DNA from 4 places in the Mycobacterium sp. ZZG genome. Region 1 is predicted to be linked to each of the others. Evidence: predicted binding sites of a transcription regulator. Region 1 holds the regulator's gene; each other region holds the start of a gene.
What was found. Region 1 encodes LexA, which represses DNA repair genes until DNA is damaged. Its sites were predicted from a motif close to CGAACANNTGTTCG; they were not measured.
Positions count from the first base shown of each region.

Region 2: the regulator LexA is predicted to act here: its motif matches at 3,293-3,306, upstream of cofD (2-phospho-L-lactate transferase).
Region 3: the regulator LexA is predicted to act here: its motif matches at 1,948-1,961, upstream of ACXMYJ_RS16970 (HNH endonuclease signature motif containing protein).
Region 4: the regulator LexA is predicted to act here: its motif matches at 1,856-1,869, upstream of ACXMYJ_RS00580 (HNH endonuclease signature motif containing protein).

Region 1 covers NZ_JBTBFV010000021.1:62,666-67,712, reverse strand. The annotation lists gene ACXMYJ_RS14180 (alpha/beta fold hydrolase) at 1-714, shown strand, start outside; gene ACXMYJ_RS14175 (PhzF family phenazine biosynthesis protein) at 750-1,436, shown strand; gene nrdR (transcriptional regulator NrdR) at 1,441-1,905, opposite strand; gene ACXMYJ_RS14165 (LysM peptidoglycan-binding domain-containing protein) at 2,083-2,553, opposite strand; gene lexA (transcriptional repressor LexA) at 2,800-3,486, shown strand; gene ACXMYJ_RS14155 (LGFP repeat-containing protein) at 3,500-5,047, opposite strand, start outside.
Region 2 covers NZ_JBTBFV010000020.1:46,238-51,284, reverse strand. The annotation lists gene ACXMYJ_RS13695 (TobH protein) at 1-318, opposite strand, end outside; gene ACXMYJ_RS13690 (phosphomannomutase/phosphoglucomutase) at 315-1,712, opposite strand; gene ACXMYJ_RS13685 (DUF3499 domain-containing protein) at 1,813-2,232, opposite strand; gene ACXMYJ_RS13680 (metallopeptidase family protein) at 2,364-2,786, shown strand; gene ACXMYJ_RS13675 (WhiB family transcriptional regulator) at 2,819-3,088, opposite strand; gene cofD (2-phospho-L-lactate transferase) at 3,512-4,510, shown strand; gene ACXMYJ_RS13665 (coenzyme F420-0:L-glutamate ligase) at 4,507-5,047, shown strand, end outside.
Region 3 covers NZ_JBTBFV010000029.1:36,612-41,658, forward strand. The annotation lists gene aspS (aspartate--tRNA ligase) at 1-1,267, opposite strand, end outside; gene ACXMYJ_RS16965 (SRPBCC family protein) at 1,377-1,880, shown strand; gene ACXMYJ_RS16970 (HNH endonuclease signature motif containing protein) at 1,991-3,574, shown strand; gene ACXMYJ_RS16975 (hypothetical protein) at 3,647-3,946, opposite strand; gene ACXMYJ_RS16980 (ATP-binding protein) at 4,120-5,047, shown strand, end outside.
Region 4 covers NZ_JBTBFV010000001.1:99,619-104,665, reverse strand. The annotation lists gene ACXMYJ_RS00585 (TetR/AcrR family transcriptional regulator) at 1-347, opposite strand, end outside; gene ACXMYJ_RS00580 (HNH endonuclease signature motif containing protein) at 484-1,851, opposite strand; gene ACXMYJ_RS00575 (PaaI family thioesterase) at 2,038-2,664, shown strand; gene ACXMYJ_RS00570 (FUSC family protein) at 2,636-4,639, opposite strand; gene ACXMYJ_RS00565 (EthD domain-containing protein) at 4,671-5,047, shown strand, end outside.

The DNA.
Region 1 (5,047 bases):
GTCACGGTGATCGGGCACTCCCTCGGCGGCGGGGTGGCGATGCAGTTCGCCTACCAGTTTCCGCAGTTGGTCAACCGTCTGATACTGGTCGGCGCCGGCGGCGTGACCAAAGACGTCAACATCGCGCTGCGCATCGCCTCGATGCCGATGGGCAGCGAAGCGCTGTCCCTGTTACGTCTTCCGCTGGCGCTGCCCGTGCTCCAGGCGCTGGGCCGCGTCAGCGGGACGGTACTCGGATCCACGGGGGTGGGGCGCGACATTCCCCACATGCTGCGCATCCTGGCCGACCTGCCCGAACCGACCGCCTCATCGGCCTTCGCCCGCACGCTGAGGGCGGTGGTGGACTGGCGCGGCCAGGTGGTCACGATGCTCGACCGCTGTTATCTGACGCAATCGGTTCCCGTGCAATTGATCTGGGGTGACCTCGATGCCGTCATCCCCGTCAGTCACGCGGAGCTGGCGCACGCCGCCATGCCGGGTTCCCGGCTCGAGATCTTCCGCGGCTCAGGCCACTTCCCGTTTCACGACGACCCGGACCGCTTCGTCGAGCTCGTCGAGAAGTTCATCGACACCACCGAACCGGCCGTGTACGACCAGGAGTATCTGCGCAGCCTGCTCCGCACCGGCGTCGAGGAGGGCACCATCTCCGGCCCGGTCGACACCCGGGTGGCGGTGCTCGACGCGATGGGTGGCGACGAACGCTCGGCAACCTGACCGGTCGGCGTCGCCGAGCACGTAGCATCGGGCTCATGGCCATCGAAGTGACAGTGCTGCGCGTTTTCACCGACAAGGACGGACATTTCGGGAACCCGCTCGGTGTGGTCGACGCCGCTACCGTGGACCCGGCCGACCGGCAACGCATCGCCACCGAATTGGGATACAGCGAAACGATTTTCGTCTCGCTTCCGCGAGAGGGCACCCACAGCGCCCAAGCCCACATCCACACCCCCACCACCGAATTGCCGTTCGCCGGGCATCCGATAGTGGGTGCGTCGTGGTGGCTGAGAGACCGCGGCATGCCGATAAAGACACTCCAGGTACCGGCAGGGATCGTCCAGGTCAGCTACGGCCACGACCTGACCTCGGCTAGTGCTCGCGCGCAATGGGCTCCGGTGTTCTCGATCCACGACGTGGCCTCGCTCGAAGAGCTCGCGGCCGCCGATCCCGACGACTACGCCGACGAGTCCGAGCACTACCTGTGGACGTGGCTGGACGAGGCCGCAGGCACCATCCGCTCGCGCATGTTCGCGCCGTACCTGGGGATTCGCGAGGATGAGGCGACCGGCGCGGCTGCGGTGCGCATCACCGAGCATCTGAGCCGAGACCTGACGATCGTCCAGGGCGAGGGGTCGATCATCGAGACGAAATGGAGCCCCGAAGGCTGGGTGCAGGTCGCCGGCCGGGTGGTCGACGATGGACAGCGCCAACTGGAGTGACGCCTCAGCTCTGGGCCGTGACCTTCCGATGGGCACGCAGCGCCTGTATCTCGCGCTCGAAATCCTCGGCTGACGAGAACGAGCGGTACACCGAGGCGAATCTCAGGTAGGCCACTTCGTCGAGCTCTCGGAGCGGACCCAGGATCGCCAAGCCCACCTCATGGCTGGGCACCTCCGGCGAGCCGGTGGCCCGGACCGCGTCCTCCACCTGCTGAGCAAGATGATTCAGCGCGTCGTCGTCGACCTGCCGGCCCTGGCACGACCGCCGCACCCCGCGGATGACCTTCTCGCGACTGAACGGCTCGGTCACGCCACTGCGTTTGACCACAGCGAGTACCGCCGTCTCCACCGTGGTGAACCTGCGTCCACACTCGGGGCACGACCGGCGCCTGCGGATCGCCTGACCCTCATCGGTCTCTCGGGAATCGACGACCCGGGAATCGGGGTGCCGGCAGAAAGGACAGTGCATCACCGCTCCTTCGCCGCTCCGACAGTCAATCGCTTCGAACGCCATTGAGCGTACCTGCGTGGAACACGGGCGGCTCATGGCCGGACCCCATGGGGTGTATCTCATCGGGCCCCGTCCTCACAGAGCTCGGGCAGCACGGGCGATCAGATCCCGGCTGCGATCAGACGACGGGTGCGATCAGACGACGGGTGCGATCAGGGTCTGACCTGCGGCCAACGCCGCCGACTCGAGTTTGTTGAGCTCCCGGATCCGATCGACCACGTCGGCGACCGGGACGCCGGGAGCGACGCGCTGCGCGACCTGGTGCAGGGACTCGCCACTGTGCACCTGCACCACGGCGAGCCGTCCGGGGACCTCGGCCGTGCCGGCGGCCAGACTGCCGAACTGCCCGACCAGGCCCAGCCACAGCGTGATCGCGCCGGCGACCAGCGCCAGCAATACGGTGGTAGCCGGCGTGACCGGGCGGCGCCGGTGCGGCGCACGCGACATCAGCACGCCGGTCCCCCGGTGTCGCACCGGCGCAGCGCCGGGCCGTCGGGACGGAGACCGCCGGCCCGGCCGCGCCGGCCGGACCCGGCCCGCGGTCACCTGCAGGCGCGGTGCCCGCTCGAACTCGTTCCATGTCGCGCGGTCGTCGAGAATGGTCATCAGTTCGCCTTTCGATCCGAGAAGTGTTTCGCTCTTGTGTTCGAACGATAGTCGATCATCTGTTCGATGAATAGAACGCGTGATCGAACTGTTGCGAACGCTAACCGAAGGCACCGACACGTCCGGGTCGTTGCCTCCAGGGCATCACCGGAGAGCCTCCGCGGGATCCCGGCCTCGGCCGCCGGCATGCGACACGCCTCGAACACATGTTTGATTATCGGCCGTGACCGGGCTACATTCGGGCACATGAGCGACGACAGCAATGACAGCACCGGCGGCCGCGGCCGCGATTCGGGTCTGACCGAGCGTCAGCAAACGATCCTCGAAGTCATCCGTGCGTCCGTGACCACCCGCGGCTACCCTCCCAGCATCCGGGAGATCGGTGACGCGGTCGGATTGACGTCCACGTCGTCGGTGGCCCACCAGTTGCGCACGCTGGAGCGCAAGGGGTATCTGCGCCGCGATCCCAACCGGCCGCGGGCGGTCGACGTCCGCGGGGCCGACGACAACGCCACACCGGTCGTCGGGACGGACGTCGCCGGTTCGGATTCGCTACCCGAACCCACGTTCGTGCCTGTGCTCGGCCGCATCGCCGCCGGTGGACCGATCCTGGCCGAGGAGGCCGTCGAGGACGTCTTCCCACTGCCCCGTGAGCTGGTCGGCGAGGGTTCGCTGTTCCTGCTCAAGGTTGTCGGAGAGTCCATGATCGACGCGGCGATCTGCGATGGCGACTGGGTCGTGGTCAGACAGCAGAACGTCGCCGACAACGGCGACATCGTGGCGGCGATGATCGACGGCGAAGCCACCGTCAAGACGTTCAAACGCACCCGCGGTCAGGTCTGGCTGATGCCGCACAATCCAGCCTTCGACCCGATCCCGGGCAACGACGCCGTGGTGCTCGGCAAGGTCGTGACGGTCATCCGCAAGGTCTGACCGGTCGGACGGCCTACTCGCCGCGTACGAAGCCGTTCGTGAGCGCGATCTCCTCCGTGGCGAACCAGATCTCGACGGGGGCGTCGTGATAGTCGCCGCTGTCCGGCGTCCAGTACAGGCCAGATTTGGTGTCGGCCTTGATCGGATAGCCCTCGGGGATCTCGCCCGGGTCGTCGAAGGGCATGTGCAGTGCGGTGCCCAGCGGCAGCGGCTCGTCGACGTCGATGCGCGCGTGACGTCCGGTGTCGGCCATGGGATCGCGCGCCGGTGGTGCCGCGGCGACGTTGACAGGTTCGTCGGCAGGTGCGATGACCGGCTCACCGACCGACGCGATGAGCGGCTCGCGGTCGGCGTCCAACTCTGTCTGCTCGGCCACGATGTCGTGCGCGTCGCCACGGCCGCCGTCGACCACATCGTGCGAGGGTGCTTCGGCCTCGGGTGTCAGCACCCGTGTCGGCGCGGTGTCGACGGCGTCGGGATCCTCCTGCGCGTCGCCGGAGTCGGCGGCCGGCCCGTGCTCGTTCTGATCTTCGCCGGGTTGCGCCCCCCAGAAGCCCTGCACGTCCGACCGGAAATCCTCGCTCGACGCCGGCGCCGCCGAGCCCAGCGATCCCAGACCCTCGCGGGCGTACCGGTCCCCGAACAGTTCGTCCTCCCGGCCGTCCTCGTGGGCCTGCGCGCCGGCACCCGACGGTACCGGCTCATAGGCGTGGCCGTCCGGGGCGCCCAGACGGCCGAGCAGGTCGTCGTCGCGGCGACGACCACGGGTGCGCAGCACCGCGAAGCCGACCAGAGCGGCCAACAGCACAAGCGGGACGATGGCCAGCAGCCACCACCAGGTCCACTTCAGCCCGGAGCTCTCGCTGTTCTCCGAGGGCTGCGATGTCGGCGGCGGTGCCTGCGGGGCCTGGGCGCCGGGCACCTCCAGACCGACCAGTTGCGGAGCCAGACCGGCGGGTTCGGTGCTGAACTTCTGCGTTGTGGTATCCCACGAGATCGCGCCACCGGCGAACCGCTGGGTGATCACATCACCGGTCTGCGTCTGATCGGCGACCGGCGCGCCAAGCTCCCCGGTCGCACCGCCGAGCTTGTTCCACGCCGCGTTCATGGCGCCGCGCACGATCACCGCGCCGTGGTCGGGCGTCCAGAAGATCACCGGCTTGTCGTCCGCGGCGAAGGCGCTGATGCGACTCGCCGGCGCCAGTCCGCCGTTCTGCTCGCTGGTGATCGGGAAACCCAGATCACCTTCTGGACCGCCGACGCTCTCGTACTTCTCCAGCACCTGGCCGGTGACGACGTTGGCTCCGGTCTGCGGGCTGTAGAAGATCTTGCCGTTGACGAAGTCCTGGCCCATACCGTCGGAGCCGATCTGGTACGGCTCACCCTCGGCAGCTCCGAGCGGGCCGAGGGCGCCGCCCGCGGCGCGGCGTGCGGCGTTGATCGCCGCGACCGGGTCGTCGGCAATGACGAGGTCGCCGAGCTGGCCGGCCAGCTCGGGCGGCACCGTGGTGAACTTCTTGGCGCTGGAGTCATACGACAGCTCGCCACCGGTGAACTTCTG
Region 2 (5,047 bases), on a different contig from region 1:
CAGCACGTCGAGGGCGCCGATCCAGGGCGGCGCCTCAGAGGCGATGACCAGCGGTGCGCCGACCGACCCACCGAGCAGCGCGGCGAGCAGTGAGCCCGCGATCTCGGCGTTGCCGCGGCCGGCGACCCACACGATCGTGCGCGGCGGCGAGTCGGAGCGCACCGCCTCGAGGTCGCCCTCCTCGAGCGCGGCGGCGGTGGCGCGCACCTGCGCACCGGCCATCGACGCCGCCCGCAGCAAGCCCACCCGATCCGCGGCCAGCAGAGCCTCGGCGTCGTCGAGATCGACGCCGGCAGCCGAGAGCGGGCTCGCGTTCACGTGGAATCCTCGGCGCCCGAGGTGATGTAGCTGGCGATCTCGTCGACGAGCTCGGTGACCTCCTCGGTGCTGCGGGCTTCGACGTTGAGCCGCAGCAACGGCTCCGTGTTCGACATCCGCAGGTTGAACCAGCGGCCGTCGCCGAGATCGACGGTGACTCCGTCGAGGTGATCGAGAGCGTGAACGCGGTTGCCGAATGCCTCCAGCACCGCGTCGACGACCGCGGGTGCGTCGGCAACGGTGTAGTTGATCTCGCCGGATGCCTCGTAACGCTGGTAGTCGGCCATCATCTCCGACAGCGGGCGGTCCTGTTCCCCGAGCGCGGCGAGCACGTGCAGCGCGGCCAGCATGCCGGAGTCGGCGCCCCAGAAGTCGCGGAAGTAGTAGTGCGCGGAGTGTTCGCCACCGAAGATCGCGCCTGTCTCGGCCATCAGGCCCTTGATGTAGGAGTGGCCGACCCGGGACCGCACCGGGGTGCCGCCGCGCTCGGCCACCAGCTCGGGCACGGCGCGGGAGGTGATCAGGTTGTGGATGATCGTCGCGCCGATCTCGCGCTGCAGCTCGCGGGCGGCCACCAGCGCGGTGACCGCCGACGGCGACACGGCCCGCCCGGTCTCGTCGACGACGAAGCACCGGTCGGCGTCGCCGTCGAACGCCAGCCCGATATCGGCTCCGGTGTCGCGCACGTACTGCTGCAGATCGACCAGGTTGGCCGGGTCCAGCGGGTTGGCCTCGTGATTGGGGAAAGTGCCGTCGAGGTCGAAGTACAGCGGCGAGACCTTCACCGACGAAATCGGGCCCAGCACCGCCGGAGTGGTGTGGCCGGCCATACCGTTGCCGGCGTCGACGGCCACGTGCAGCGGGCGCGCCGCGGCGATGTCGACGAGCGACCGCAGGAACTCGCCGTAGTCGGCGAGCACGTCACGGTCGGACACGGCGCCCCGGGGACCGTCATGTGCTGGCACCCCGGCGATCACCTCGTCGCTGATCGTGGTCAGACCGGTGTCCTTGCCGACGGGCTTGGCGCCGGCGCGGCACAGCTTGATGCCGTTGTAGGCGGCGGGGTTATGGCTGGCGGTGAACATCGCGCCCGGGCAGTCCAGCAGACCCGACGCGAAGTACAACTGGTCGGTCGAGGCCAGGCCGATGCGCACGACGTCGAGGCCCTGCGCGGTGACGCCGTCGGCGAAGGCCTCGGCCAGCGCCGGGGAGCTGTCCCGCATGTCGTGACCGATGACGATCTGTGTCGCCGGTCGGGTGTCGCCGTCACGGACCAGCCGCGCGAACGCCGCCCCCACGTCGCGCACGAAACTCTCGTCGATTTCCTCGCCCACGAGTCCACGCACGTCATAGGCCTTGATGACGCGTTGCACCGCCGCGGCGGGACGAGACATGGAGCTCCTTGGGACGAAGAGACTGGTAGTGATCAGCCTAGCCGTCGCGGGCGTTCCTCACGGCGACTCACCCACGGATGAATCGCCCTCGCGGTAGGGCCTAGTCCGTTGGATCCGGCAGTACGCGCAGGTGGCCGCGCCGGCGTCCGTTGGTCTCGGGGCGCCGGGCAGGCGGGGCCATCAGCGCGCCCCCGTGCACACCGCTGACCGGGTCGCTGAACCCGTGGGTGAAGCCCGCGGCGGGCGCGGTCGCCTCACGGCCTTCTCGGACCGCGTCTGCCAACGCCACCAGATCGTCGTCGTCGGGATGCGACGGCAGCGGCCCGGCATGACGGACCAGCTCCCAGCCACGGGGCGCGGTGATCCGGCCGGCATGCAGGACGCACAGATCCCACGAGTGCGGTTCGGACACGGTGGCCAGCGGGCCGACGACAGCAGTCGAGTCCGAATAGACGAAGGTGAGCGTCGCGACCGCATAGTGCGGGCACCCAGGCCGGCAGCAGCGACGGGGAACATTCACAGCGGAAGGTTATCCTGCGACGTCGTCCGGGTTGCGGCGGACACGCGCAGCCGCCGGGCGGCCGAAGCCCAACCGTTACGATCTTTTTCGTGACGAGGCGCCTTCATCGCGGGTCGCGGCGGGGCCGGGAGATGCGCGGGCCGTTGCTACCCCCGACCGTTCCGGGGTGGCGCAGCCGCGCCGAACGCTTCGACATGGCGGTGCTGGAGGCCTACGAGCCGATCGAGCGGCGCTGGCATGACCGAGTGTCGACGCTCGACGTGGCGGTCGACGAAATCCCGCGCATCGCGCCGAAAGATCCTGACAGTGTGCAGTGGCCACCGGAGGTGGTAGCCGACGGCCCGATCGCGCTGGCCCGGCTGATCCCTGCGGGGGTGGACGTCCGAGGTAACTCCACTCGCGCCCGAATTGTGTTGTTCCGCAAGCCGATCGAGCGTCGGGCTAAAGACACCGACGAGCTGACCGAGCTGCTGCATGAATTGCTGGTGGCGCAGGTCGCCACCTACCTGGGGGTGGAACCGTCCGTCATCGACCCGACCCTGGACGACGGCTGACGGCGGGTGAACGCGCGGGGCGCGCTCGAAGATCAGATGATGCCGCGCTTGAGGCGCCGGCGCTCACGCTCGGACAGACCGCCCCAGATACCGAAGCGCTCGTCGTTGGCCAGTGCGTACTCCAGGCACGCGTCCTTGACCTCGCAGCCCTGGCAGATGCGCTTGGCTTCGCGGGTGGAGCCGCCCTTCTCCGGGAAGAACGCCTCGGGATCGGTCTGGGCGCACAGGGCGCGCTCCTGCCACTGATCCTCTTCAGGCAGCTCGGAGTCTTCGCTGAAGAAATCCGAATGATCGGGCACCAGACTCAGCTGCGGCCGCCCGTTGGCTCCGCTCGGTGTCGGTCCGGTCTGGATGTGCGGCGCACTTCCCACCGAGCCGAGGAGCCTGTTGTCGAACCGAATCAAATCACCGAAATCGGCCTGTTCAAATGCCATGTTCCCCTCCTCCACAGGTCTCGTAGATCCGTATATGCCGGCCCCACTGCCGAACGTGCGGCCATCCCAATTCGAACAAGTGATCGAATCTCGGTCTGCGACACCGGAACCGGCCGGAGAACCGCGAAATGACACTGGTGTGATTACACACGCGTTAGCTGCCCCGGTCAAGCGCTAGAACAGGAATTCATACCATTCCGTGACTTGTTTACGGCGCGTCGCGCTGTGGCGTGTCTATCACGTTCCGCCCGAGGCGCAGTTCGCGGCTCTGACGGCCTAGTCTCGATCGTTGTGAAGGTCACGGTTCTGGTCGGTGGCGTCGGTGGTGCACGGTTCTTGCTCGGCGTCCAACATCTATTGGGGTTGGGGCAGTTCGGCACTCACGATACCAATGAGCATGAAGTGACTGCTGTGGTGAATGTCGGCGACGACGCGTGGATGTTCGGCGTGCGCATCTGCCCGGATCTCGACACGTGCATGTACACCCTCGGCGGCGGCATCGACCCCGAGCGGGGCTGGGGCCACAAGATCGAAACCTGGAACGCCAAGGAAGAACTCGCCGCCTACCGCGTGCAGCCGGATTGGTTCGGCCTCGGCGACCGCGACCTGGCCACCCACCTGGTGCGCAGCCAGATGCTGCGGGCCGGCTACCCGCTCTCCGACGTCACCCGGGCCCTGTGCCGGCGGTGGTCGCCGGGTGCGCTGTTGTTGCCCGCCAGCGACGACCGCAGCGAAACCCATGTCGTGGTCACCGATCCCGGGCCCGGCGATTCGGCCGGCGAGAAGCGCGCCATCCACTTTCAGGAGTGGTGGGTGCGCTACCGCGCCCAGATCCCCACCGAGAGCTTCGCATTCGTCGGTTCCGACAAGGCCACGGCCGCGCCCGGTGTCACCGAGGCGATCGAGAACGCCGACATCGTGCTGATCGCGCCGTCGAACCCGGTGGTCAGCGTCGGCGCCATCCTCGCGATCGGCGGCATCCGCGGCGCGCTGCGCTCGACCAAGGCGCCGGTGATCGGCTACTCCCCCATCATCGCCGGGAAGCCGTTGCGCGGCATGGCCGACGCGTGCCTGAACGTGATCGGGGTGCCCAGCACCTCTGAGGCCGTCGGCAATCACTTCGGTGCCCGTTCCTCGACGGGCATCCTGGACGGCTGGCTGGTGCACACCGGCGACCCCGCGTCGGTCGACGGCGTGCAGGTGCGGTCGGTTCCGCTGCTGATGACCGATCCGGCCGCAACCGCCGAGATGGTCCGCGCCGGAATCGAACTGGCCGGGGTGTCCTGGTGAACGACCACGGCACGTCGGCACGGGTGGAACTGCTGCCGGTACCGGGGCTTCCGGAGTTCCGGCCCGGGGACGATCTGGCCGGGGCCATCGCCGGGGCCGCGCCGTGGCTGCAGGACGACGATGTGCTCGTCGTCACCAGCAAGGTGCTGTCCAAGACCGAGGGCCGGATGGTCGCCGCCCCGTCGGACCCTCAGGAGCGGGATGCGCTGCGCCGCAAACTGATCGATGACGAGGCGGTGCGGGTTCTGGCCCGCAAGGGGCGCACGCTGATCACCGAGAACGCCCTCGGTCTGGTGCAGGCCGCCGCCGGTGTGGACGGCTCCAACGTCGACTCCAACGAATTGGCCCTGCTGCCCGTCGATCCCGACGGCAGCGCTGCGGCGTTGGTGGCGGCGCTGCACGAGCGGCTCGGAGTGTGGGTCGGCGTCGTCGTCACCGACACCATGGGGCGGGCGTGGCGCACCGGACAGACCGACGTCGCGATCGGCGCCGCGGGGCTGGAGGTGTTGCACGCCTATGCCGGGGAACGCGATCAGC
Region 3 (5,047 bases), on a different contig from region 1:
CGATCAGGTCGAGCCGTTTGGCGATCTCGATGCGGGTGGCGCCCAGCAGCGCCCGTGCCGACTTCGCGGTGCCGGCCGCGAAGAACACACAGTCGCCGGGATTGGCGCCCACGTGCGCGGCCAGCCCGTCCCGCTCGGCGTCGCTCAGGTTCTTGGCGACCGGCCCACCGAGCGTGCCGTCCTCGCCGATCAGTACGTACGCCAGCCCCTTGTGCCCGCGTTGCTTGGCGAACTCCTGCCAGCCGTCCAGCGTGCGCCGCGGCTGCGAGGCTCCGCCCGGCATCACCACGGCGCCGACATAGGGTGCCTGGAACACCCGGAACGGCGTGTCTTTGAAGTAGTCGGTGCACTCCACGAGCTCCAGGCCGAAGCGCATGTCGGGCTTGTCCGACCCGAACCGACGCATCGCGTCGGCGTAGCTGATCCGCGGCAGCGGCAGCGGCAGGTCGTACCCGATCGTCGACCACACGGCCTTGAGGACCTGCTCGGACACCGCGATGACGTCGTCGGCGTCGACGAAGCTCATCTCCATGTCCAGCTGGGTGAACTCGGGCTGGCGGTCGGCGCGGAAGTCCTCGTCGCGGTAGCAACGGGCGATCTGGTAGTACCGCTCCATACCCGCGACCATCAGCAACTGTTTGAACAGCTGCGGGCTCTGCGGCAGTGCGTAGAACGAGCCGGGCTGCAACCGGGCGGGCACCAGGAAGTCACGGGCGCCCTCCGGTGTGGAGCGCGTCAGCGTGGGGGTTTCGATCTCGATGAAGTCTTGCTCGGCCAGCACACTGCGTGCGGCGGCATTCACCTTGGAGCGCAAGCGGATCGCGTTGCCCGGCCCCTCCCGGCGCAGATCCAGGTAGCGGTACTTCAGCCGGGCTTCCTCGCCGGCGGTCTCGTCGAGCTGAAACGGCAGCGGAGCACTCTCCCCCAGTACCGTCAGCGACGTCGCGTTCACCTCGACCTCACCGGTGGCGATGTCGGGATTGGCGTTGCCTTCCGGACGGACCTCGACGACGCCGGTGACGGCGACGCAGAACTCCGAGCGCAACCGGTGCGCCTGCGCCAGCACATCGCCCTCCCGGAACACCACCTGAGCCACGCTCGGCCCGATTTTCCCGTCGCTACCGTCCTGCCCTCCGGACAAGCCGTCTCGCAGGTCGATGAAGATGACGCCGCCGTGGTCGCGACGGCGCGCCACCCACCCGGCCAGCGTCACCGTTTGACCGGCATCGGTGGGGCGCAATGAACCGGCGGTGCGGGTGCGCAGCACGAAGTACTCCTGTTCGCGGGGGATAGTCAACAGTTCAGTCTAGTGGGGCACGGTGGACAGCTCGACGAGGTCCGATCTTCCGTCGACCAGTCATGGTGACCTAACGTGTATGGTCATGCATCCCTGCGAGCGCGTCGGCCTGGACTTCGTCGACACCGCCCCGTACCGGTTCGTCAGCACCGTCGACCTGACCATCACCCCCGAGCAACTCTTCGAGGTACTGGCCGACGAGACGTCATGGCCACACTGGGCCAGTGTCATCACCAAGGTGACCTGGACCAGCCCGGAACCCCGTGGAATCGGGACGACGCGCACCGTGGACATGCGCGCCGGGATCACCGGTGCCGAGGAATTCCTGGCGTGGGAGCCATTCTCCCGCATGGCGTTCCGCTTCAACGAGTCGAGCACGTCGAGCATCTCGGCGTTCGCCGAGGACTACCACGTGGTGCCGACCGCCAAGGGGTGCCACCTGACCTGGATCATGGCGCTCAAACCCCATGGGCTCGCCGGGCGGTTCGGCCTGGCTGCCGGGAAGCCGTTGATGGCATGGATGTTCCAACGCTTCCTGCACAACCTGCGGCGCTACACCGATGAACGGTTCGCCGTGCGCTGAGGTCTGTGGCGCGGCCTCGCTGAGTGCGAAGAAACGTGCCGGCCGTGTCACAGCCCACGGGTAGAATCGCACATATGTGCGGCTCCTCAGGTTCTCGTGGGTAGCTGGGGGTGGAGTCCATCACCGGGTGGGCCGCTACTGCCTCTGCCGCCGAGGCCCGAAAACTCGCGGCCATCGCCGAACTTCACCGCCGCGTGGTCGGCGGTGAATTCCGCGAACGCCTCGCGATCGACGACACCGACGCCGCTGCCGCTCACGTCAGCTGCGCGCTGACCCTGCGCCACGGCAAAGCTGTCGGGCTCATCGACCTCGCCGTGACGCTGCGCGACCGCCTTCCCAAGGTCGGTGCCCGTTTCCTTGCCGGAGAAATCAGCGCGGGCATGATCGCCACGATCGCCTGGCGAACCTTCCTGGTCGGCCAAGCCGCACTTGCGGCCATCGACACCGCCCTGGCCGAGCACGCCCCGACCTGGGGCAACCTGTCCGACGCCAAACTCGCCCAAGCCATCGACGTGTGGATCCATCGCCACGATCCCGACGCCGTGCGCCGCGCCCGCAACGCCATGCGCGGCCGCTACTTCAACGTCGGCGACTACACCGACGAGAACACCGGCACCGTCACTGTGCACGGTCGCGTCAGCCTCGCCGACGCCGCATTGATGCAACAACGCCTGGCCATCATGATCGCCACGCCCTGCCCTGATGACCCGCGTACCAACGATCAACGCCGCGCCGACGCCGTGGGCGCCGCCATGGGTTTGGGAGTGTTCTTCCTGGCCTGCACCTGCCCCGACCCTGACTGCGCCGCCAAAGTGGACGACGGACGAGCCAGCAGCATCACCATCCACGTCATCGCCGACTCCGACTCCCTGCACGCCGAACCCGATCCGCAGATGCACGGAGACGCTCCCATCGAGGCCGCGCCCGCCCCACCTGGTCCGCCGGCCCAGCCCACGCCCACCGCCGAGCCCCCGCAGCTGTCGCCGTCCGACCCGGAGCCTCACCCGGTACCGCCGGAACGCAAGCCTGCGCTGATCCCTGGGTTCAACGGCGCGATCCTGCCCGCGCCACTGCTGGCCGAGCTGGTTCTGCACGGCGCCAAGATCCGCCTCGTCGACACGCTCAACCTCAAGACCGAACCGCGTTACAAGCCCTCAACCGCACTTGCGCGCTTCGTCCGCACCCGGGACATGACCTGCCGTTTCCCCGGCTGCGATCGTCCGGCCGTCTACTCCGATCTCGACCACACCCAGCCCTGGCCGGCCGGGTCCACCCACCCGGCCAACATCAAGTGCTACTGCCGCACGCACCATTTGATCAAAACTTTCCTTCCCGGCTGGAGCGACCACCAACACCCCGACGGCACGCTCACCGTCGTGACCCCCGCCGGGCTTCGGTACACCACGAAACCGCTGACAGCTCTGCTGTTTCCACACTGGAACACCACCACCGGACCCCCACCGCCACCACCGCCGAGCCACCAAGCCTCACCGAGCCGACCCGGCCGGCAACTGATGATGCCCACCCGCCGACGGACCCGCGCCCAGAACCGCGCCGCCCGCGTCACCGCCGAGCGCACCTACAACGCCACCCAACGCGCACTCGAACAATCCGCCCGACAAGCCACCGAAGCAGCGGCCGCGGACCAATCGTTCCGGCGACCCGGCTATGGCGACGACCCACCACCGTTCTGAAGCACGTTCATGCAAGTCGTCTGCGCGGCAGGCGAACCCGAACATCGCCGGGGGTCCGTTGCAACTCCGGTGTCACCTGTTGTCGACGTAGTAGATGCTGCCGGTCTTGCTGTTCTGGAACGTCCGATCGTTGCGGAAGTCGCGGACCGTGGAGCGGACGTCGCCTCCCTTGTTCACACCGACGACGTTGGCCTGGCTCAGCGGGGCATCCGACAGGCGGTTGACCACGACCCGGTGACCCTGGGCCTCCAGGTGGCTGATGGTCGCGTCGGCGTTGCCGCCGGTGGGGGCGGCAACCGCAGGAGCGGCCAGCCCGACGACAGCGGCACCCAAGCCGGCGGCGAAAGCGGTGGCGATGGTGAGGTTCTTCATTGTTCTTGCCCTTCCCGGTGGCATTTCCCTGTGGTTCTGACGGGTTAAACCGGCGGCTCAGCGGGTTCATTTCAGTTGGCAGAAATTGAGCTCCGCCTGGCAGGAATGAGTCGTCGGGCCGGTCCCGCAGGACTATGGTGAGCCCAACTGCCGTCAGATCGTCGGGATCGCGGATGGGTGAACAACAGACCCGGTGCCGAACCTGTAGCACCGAAGCCCGTCAGGGTGCGCGCTTCTGCGACCAGTGCGGCGCGGTGCTGTCCCCCGTGCCTCCGGTGCCCGAGTACAAGAATGTGACGGTGTTGTTCGCCGATGTGACCCGGTCGATGGACATCGCCAGCGCAGTAGGCCCAGAACGTCTGCGCGAGATCATGTCCGAACTGCTCGACAGGTCGACACGAGTGGTACGACGCTACGGCGGCACAGCCGAATTCATCGGGGACGGGGTCATGGCGCTGTTCGGCGCACCTGTCGCGATGGAGGACCATGCCTTTCGCGCATGTCTGGCGGCATTGGCCATTCAGGACGAAGCACGTGATCTGGCCGAGAGGGTCCTCGTACGCGACGGTATGGATTTCAAGATTCGTGTCGGTCTGAACTCCGGCCAGGTCATCGCCGGTGACATTGGTTCCGCTCGGGCCGGTTACACCGTGATCGGCGAACATGTCGGGCTGGCCCAGCGAATGGAGTCCGTGGCGCCGCCGGGCGGGGTGATGATCAGCGAGACCACCGCACGCCTGGTCGAACACGTTGCTCAACTGGGTGACGTGGAGTGGGTGCACATCAAGGGCGCAGATCAACCGGTACCTGCGCGGACGCTGCTGGGAACCGCCGAGCGACACGACCTACGGTCAGCAGACACCCCGTTCGTCGGGCGCACCTCGGAAATCGCCGAGCTGGTAGGCACTCTGGACAACTCATCTCGTGGCCGCGGCGCGGTGGTCCGTGTGGTGGGAACACCCGGTATCGGCAAGAGCCGGCTCACCCGCGAACTCGCCGCGCTCGCCACCGATCGCGGCATGCAGGTGTTCTGGACCTACTGCCAGTCCCATACCCGCGATGTGCCCTTCGGTACGGCCACCGGATTACTGCGAGCCTTCT
Region 4 (5,047 bases), on a different contig from region 1:
CGGTAGGCGGCCAGCACGTGCTGGTGCACGGTGCTGGAGGCGACGTGGCGGCACAACCGTTCATGCCGGGCCGCGAAGCCGAAGAGGTCCTGGATCCGTGCGCGGGCGTCGTCGTGCTCGACTTGGGCGATCGTGCCGAACGCATGCGAGAAAGCTTGCGCCACCGCGTCGTCGCGGTCACGGAAGTGCCGATAGAACACCTGACGGCTGACCCCGGCCCGGGCAACGAGATCGCCGACGGTGATCGCCTCGACGGGATACTCGTGCGCTAGCGCGAACGCGGCCTCACGCAGTCGGGTGTGGACCCGTTCGGCGCGTGGGTCGGCACTTCGGCCGCGTTCGGTCATTCCACGAGACTAAAGACTTCGTTTACAGTTGTCTACGACAACTTAGGTAATCTATGCCACCGCTCCGCGGCCGGTGTGATCCTGGTCGCTGGACCGCAGTTCACTTGGCTGTCAATGCATTTCACCGGCCAGCGCCTCAGGGTCCTTGGTCATCTTCTGGGAGTAGGTGGCGTTCGGGGTGGTGGTAGCCGTTGATCAGCTGCGTGCGGTGCTGGCCGGTATCGAGCTCTGGTGGTGGAATCCATTCGGTCTGGTTTTTGGCGTTTTTGCTTGTGGTCCAGCCGGTGGTTTCGATCATCCGGTTGTGCGGTCCGCAGGCCAGGGTGAGGTCGTCGATGTCGGTCTGGCCGTCGTTCTTCCAGTCGGCGACCGCGTGGTGGACCTGGCACCAGTAACCGGGCACGGTGCAGCCCGGGCGGGTGCAGCCGCGGTCACGAGCGTGCAGCACGATGCGTTGCGCGGCGTTGGCCAGCCGTCGGGCCCGGCCCAGGTACAGGCTTTGACCGGTGTGCTCGTCGAAGACATACAGATAGTGATGGGCCTGGGCGGCCATGCGGATCAGGTCGGGCATCGGTAGCAGTGAACCGCCGCCGGTGACCGCCACCCCGGCACGTTTTTCCAGCTCCTGCAGGGTGGTGGAGACGATCACGGTGACCGGTAACCCGTTCTGGCTGCCTAGTGCCCCGGATTCGAGGTTGCGGCGCACCAGGGCTTTGAGGCCATCGTGATTGCGCTGCCCTTCGGTGCGGGTATCCCGGCACGCGGTCTCCGGTGCCCCATCCTCGCCTGGCTCCTTGTCCTGGTCGGGCATGTTGGCTCCGGGGGCGGCTTCTTTGGCCAGGGTCGCCTCCAGGTAGGCGCGGGTTTCGGCGTCGAGGTAGCCCGAGATCGTGCTGAACCCGTCGCGTTGCTGCTTGCCGATCTTCAGCCAGCGTTTCCGGGCCAGGTCGGTGTCGGGGGGTTCGGGGCCGTCCTGATCGATCATCATCAACAACCGCCCCGCGGCCTCATCCAGCTCTTCCGGGCCCATCCCCGAGCCTTTGCGCGCCAACTGCGCGTCGGCGTGCGCGCGGGTGTCCGCATCCACCCAGGCGGGCAGCTTCTTGTGGAACTTGGCGATCACGGTGATGTGCTCTTCGTCCAACAGGCCAAGGGCCTGGGCGGCGGCGGTGGCTTCCCACCGCGGCGCCAACGGTTGCCCCGTCATCGCCCGCCGGGGCCCCAGCATTTCGGCCCGTCGCAACCGCCGCCCGGCTTCGGCGCCACTGACCCGCAGCGCGGTAGCCAGCACGCCCTTCCACGATCCTTCACCGAGTCGGTGGGGTTGGGTCTCCTCGATCAAGCGGGCCAACACCTTGTGCTCCAGGGCCGGCACGCTGCGCAGCACCGTGGTCAGCTCGACCAGCAGCCCGATCAACTCACGGTGCGAGAGCTCCTCGGCCGCCTTGGACAGCACAGCGATCTGCTCAGCGATCGCCCCCACCGCCTCCGACACCAACTCCATACATCGAACACTAGTTCGAAGGTCTGACAAGCGAATTCGAAAAAGTGACCAATGATGCCGTAGCGACCAAAGAAGTATCTGAGGCGCCGAACGCGACGCGCACGAACAGCACATCCGAGATCGGCGACCTGCTCACCGGACCACCCCCGGCGTGACCCGTTTCTTGACACATGTTCTAGTCGAGGGGTGCTGGAGTACACCCAAGTCGACGGTATGAGCGCCACCGACGTCGCGCGGCTGCGGGCCGTGTACGAACCCCTGACCGAATCGGTGCGCGCCCTGATCGACGCGACCATCCGCACCGAGGCCGATGCCGACGCCGTCGTCGCAGCGAAAGCCGAAATCGACTCGGCCACCGCGCGGTTGCGTGCGGCACAGCTCGACGGCGCGTTCGGGGTGCAGTACGCCGCCGACGGAACCATGATGCCGTGGGGCAACGCGGTGATCGGCGTGCGCAACCCGAGCGCCCCGCCGGTGGTGATCCGCAAGGATCCCGACGGTTCGGTGCGCAGCGACTTCTACCTCGGCGCCGCCTTCGAAGGCCCACCCGGGCACGTGCACGGCGGAGTGTCGGCGATGATCCTCGACCACGTGCTCGGAGACGCGGCCAGTGCGCCCGGCGTGCACCGGCTCACCGGCACCATCTCGGTACGCTACCGGCGGTTGACGCCGCTCGGACGGCTGCGCTGTGAAGCCCGGATCACCCACACCGACGGGTTCAAGACCTACGCGGTAGGCCACATCGCCGACGGCACGGGTGTCACGGTCGAGGCCGAGGCCGTGTTCATCGAACCGAAATGGGCACGGGGCTGACGCTGATCGACGACACGCTGCGGGTGATGGCGCCGATCTCGGCGACCAGCATGCGTGCCGGACCCTCGCCGGCGCCCTGACGCGGCACGGCGTCGCGCAGCCGCTGTTCGGCGACCGCCAGCTCCGCCCCGTCGACCGTCCACGGCGACGCAGCCGTCGGCGGGTCCCCACGCAGCGCCTCGACGTATTCGTCGACGGCGATCACGAAGTCGCGGTCGTCGGTGATCGGGTGCCCGGGCAGCTGTTCTTCCAAGGTTGCGCAGGAACTGGTCACGGTGTTCAACGCGGTGCGGTAGGCGCGCAGCCAGTGCCGCAGTTCGCGGGACTCCATCCGCATCGCGCCGGAGGTCGCCTCGAATGACGCGCGCGCGCGAAACGCTCGCTGCCAGGCGGCTGTCATCGCTTCTCGAGGATTACCGTCGTCGTGCACATAACCCTTGATCACCGTTGCGGCGTAATCGATCTCGGTTTTCAGCAATTCCCCGGCACGCTGTGAGAGCCGCGTCATGGCATCGTCGGGCACCACCACGTGGGCGACCAGTGCCAGCGCCCCGCCGAAGAGAGTGGCCAGCAGCGGGTCGCCCAGCGCCGGAGGCACGTCGGGCCGGCCGGCATCGACGAGGAACATCGCTGCCGCGGCCACCGCGGCGGCCAGCGCGATATAGCCCGAACCCGACAGCACGCAACCCACCCCGATCGCCACCACGGCCAGCGCGGTCCCCATCGCGACCCCGGGGTCGAGGATCAGCAGCACCGTCGACGCGGCGAGGATCCCCACGACCGCGCCCGCCAGCCGGCCCACGGCCCGTGTGTAGGTGTGCGCGGTCTCGGGCCGGAGCACCAGCAGCACGGTCAGCGGAATCCACACGCCGTAGGCACCCTCGGCGTACCGGTCGATCGCGCAGCCGACGGCGACCGCGGCGGACAACCGCACCGCGTGCCGCAACACCTGTGACTGGCGGTCGAAGTGATCGCGCACCGCGGCTACGGCAGAACGCACAGAGGTGCGCAACTCGGGACGACGCAGCCGCACCGCGTCCGGCGCGGACGGCACGAAATCGCCGAGTCGCATCGCCACCGCCTCGTGCAACAGCACCGACAACCGGTGCCCGACTGCCCGTTCGGTGCCGCCGACCGCGGACGCGACGGTGTCGAACCGGCCGATGGCCACATCGGCACGTACCCGACCCAATCTGTCGGTGTCGGCCACGGCGGCCAGCGTGTCCGCCGCCTCGGCGAGCGCGAGATTCAGCGCCTCGGACCGGTCCGGCATGTTCGCCGTGTCGGTCAACACCGCGGCGATGCGTTCGGGCAGGGCGTACCACCCGCGGTAGGACACGGGGCGGCGCTGATGACCGACGGCGGTGAACACGTCGCGCAACAGTGTCAGCGGTGCGGTGTCCACCACCGGCCCCTGCGCGCCGCCGCTGATCGTGCGGGCGTCGGCGGCCAGCGCACGATAGGCGCCGACCAGTGCGTCGCGCTGCCTGCGCCAGCGCACCGGCGGCCACAGCGCGATCACCCACACCTGGAGCAGTCCTCCGGCGACGGCCAGCAGCGTCGTGACGAGCGCCGAACCCGGCCCCGCGGCGACCGGCGAGGCCGCCACCACCAGCGCCACCGACGCTGCGCCGATCAGCCCCGCGTTGGCGCCCAGGGTCCACAGCATCGACGCGAAGAAGCACCACAGGGCCGCCACCGCGATGAAGACGGGCGAGAACCCGGCTGTCAGAGTGCCCAGGGCCACCGCCGTCCCCGTCACCGCAGAGACCAGCAGCAGCACCGTGACCCGTCCACGGGGACGGTCCTGCAGCGCGGTCGCGCATGTGACCGCGGCGGCGCCCACGACAGGGGTCACCGCCCCCGGCGGTCCCCACTGCACGGCCGCCACCGCCACCACCGCGACACACAGCAGGCTGCGCAGCACCGCTGCGAGGTCCGGCATCGCCCACCGCAGCACCAGCCCTCTGATCACGGATCCATTCTGACCCGGCTATGTTCGCCGGGTGGAGAAAGTCATGTTCGCCCTGCGTGGCGCGTCCGGCGACGACGACTGGTGCACCAGGCTCCGCACGGACGTCGCCGAGACCCTGCTCGGGACGGGGGTGCCGGGGCTGACGGTCCACGTCCGGGACGCATCGGTACGGGATTCGCTGATGACGCTGACCACGCTGGATCCGCCGGCGCTGGCATTCGTCACGCTGTGGACGCAGCAGTATTACGGCGATCAGATCCGCACCGCGACAACGCTGTTGAGTCAGCACTGCGATCTGCTCGCCGCATACCTGGTGACCGAGTCGGTGCCGCTGGCCGCTCCTGCCACCGAGCCGGGCGAGCGCACCCCGGGCCTGGCCAACATCGCGCTGCTGCGCCGGCCCGCCGA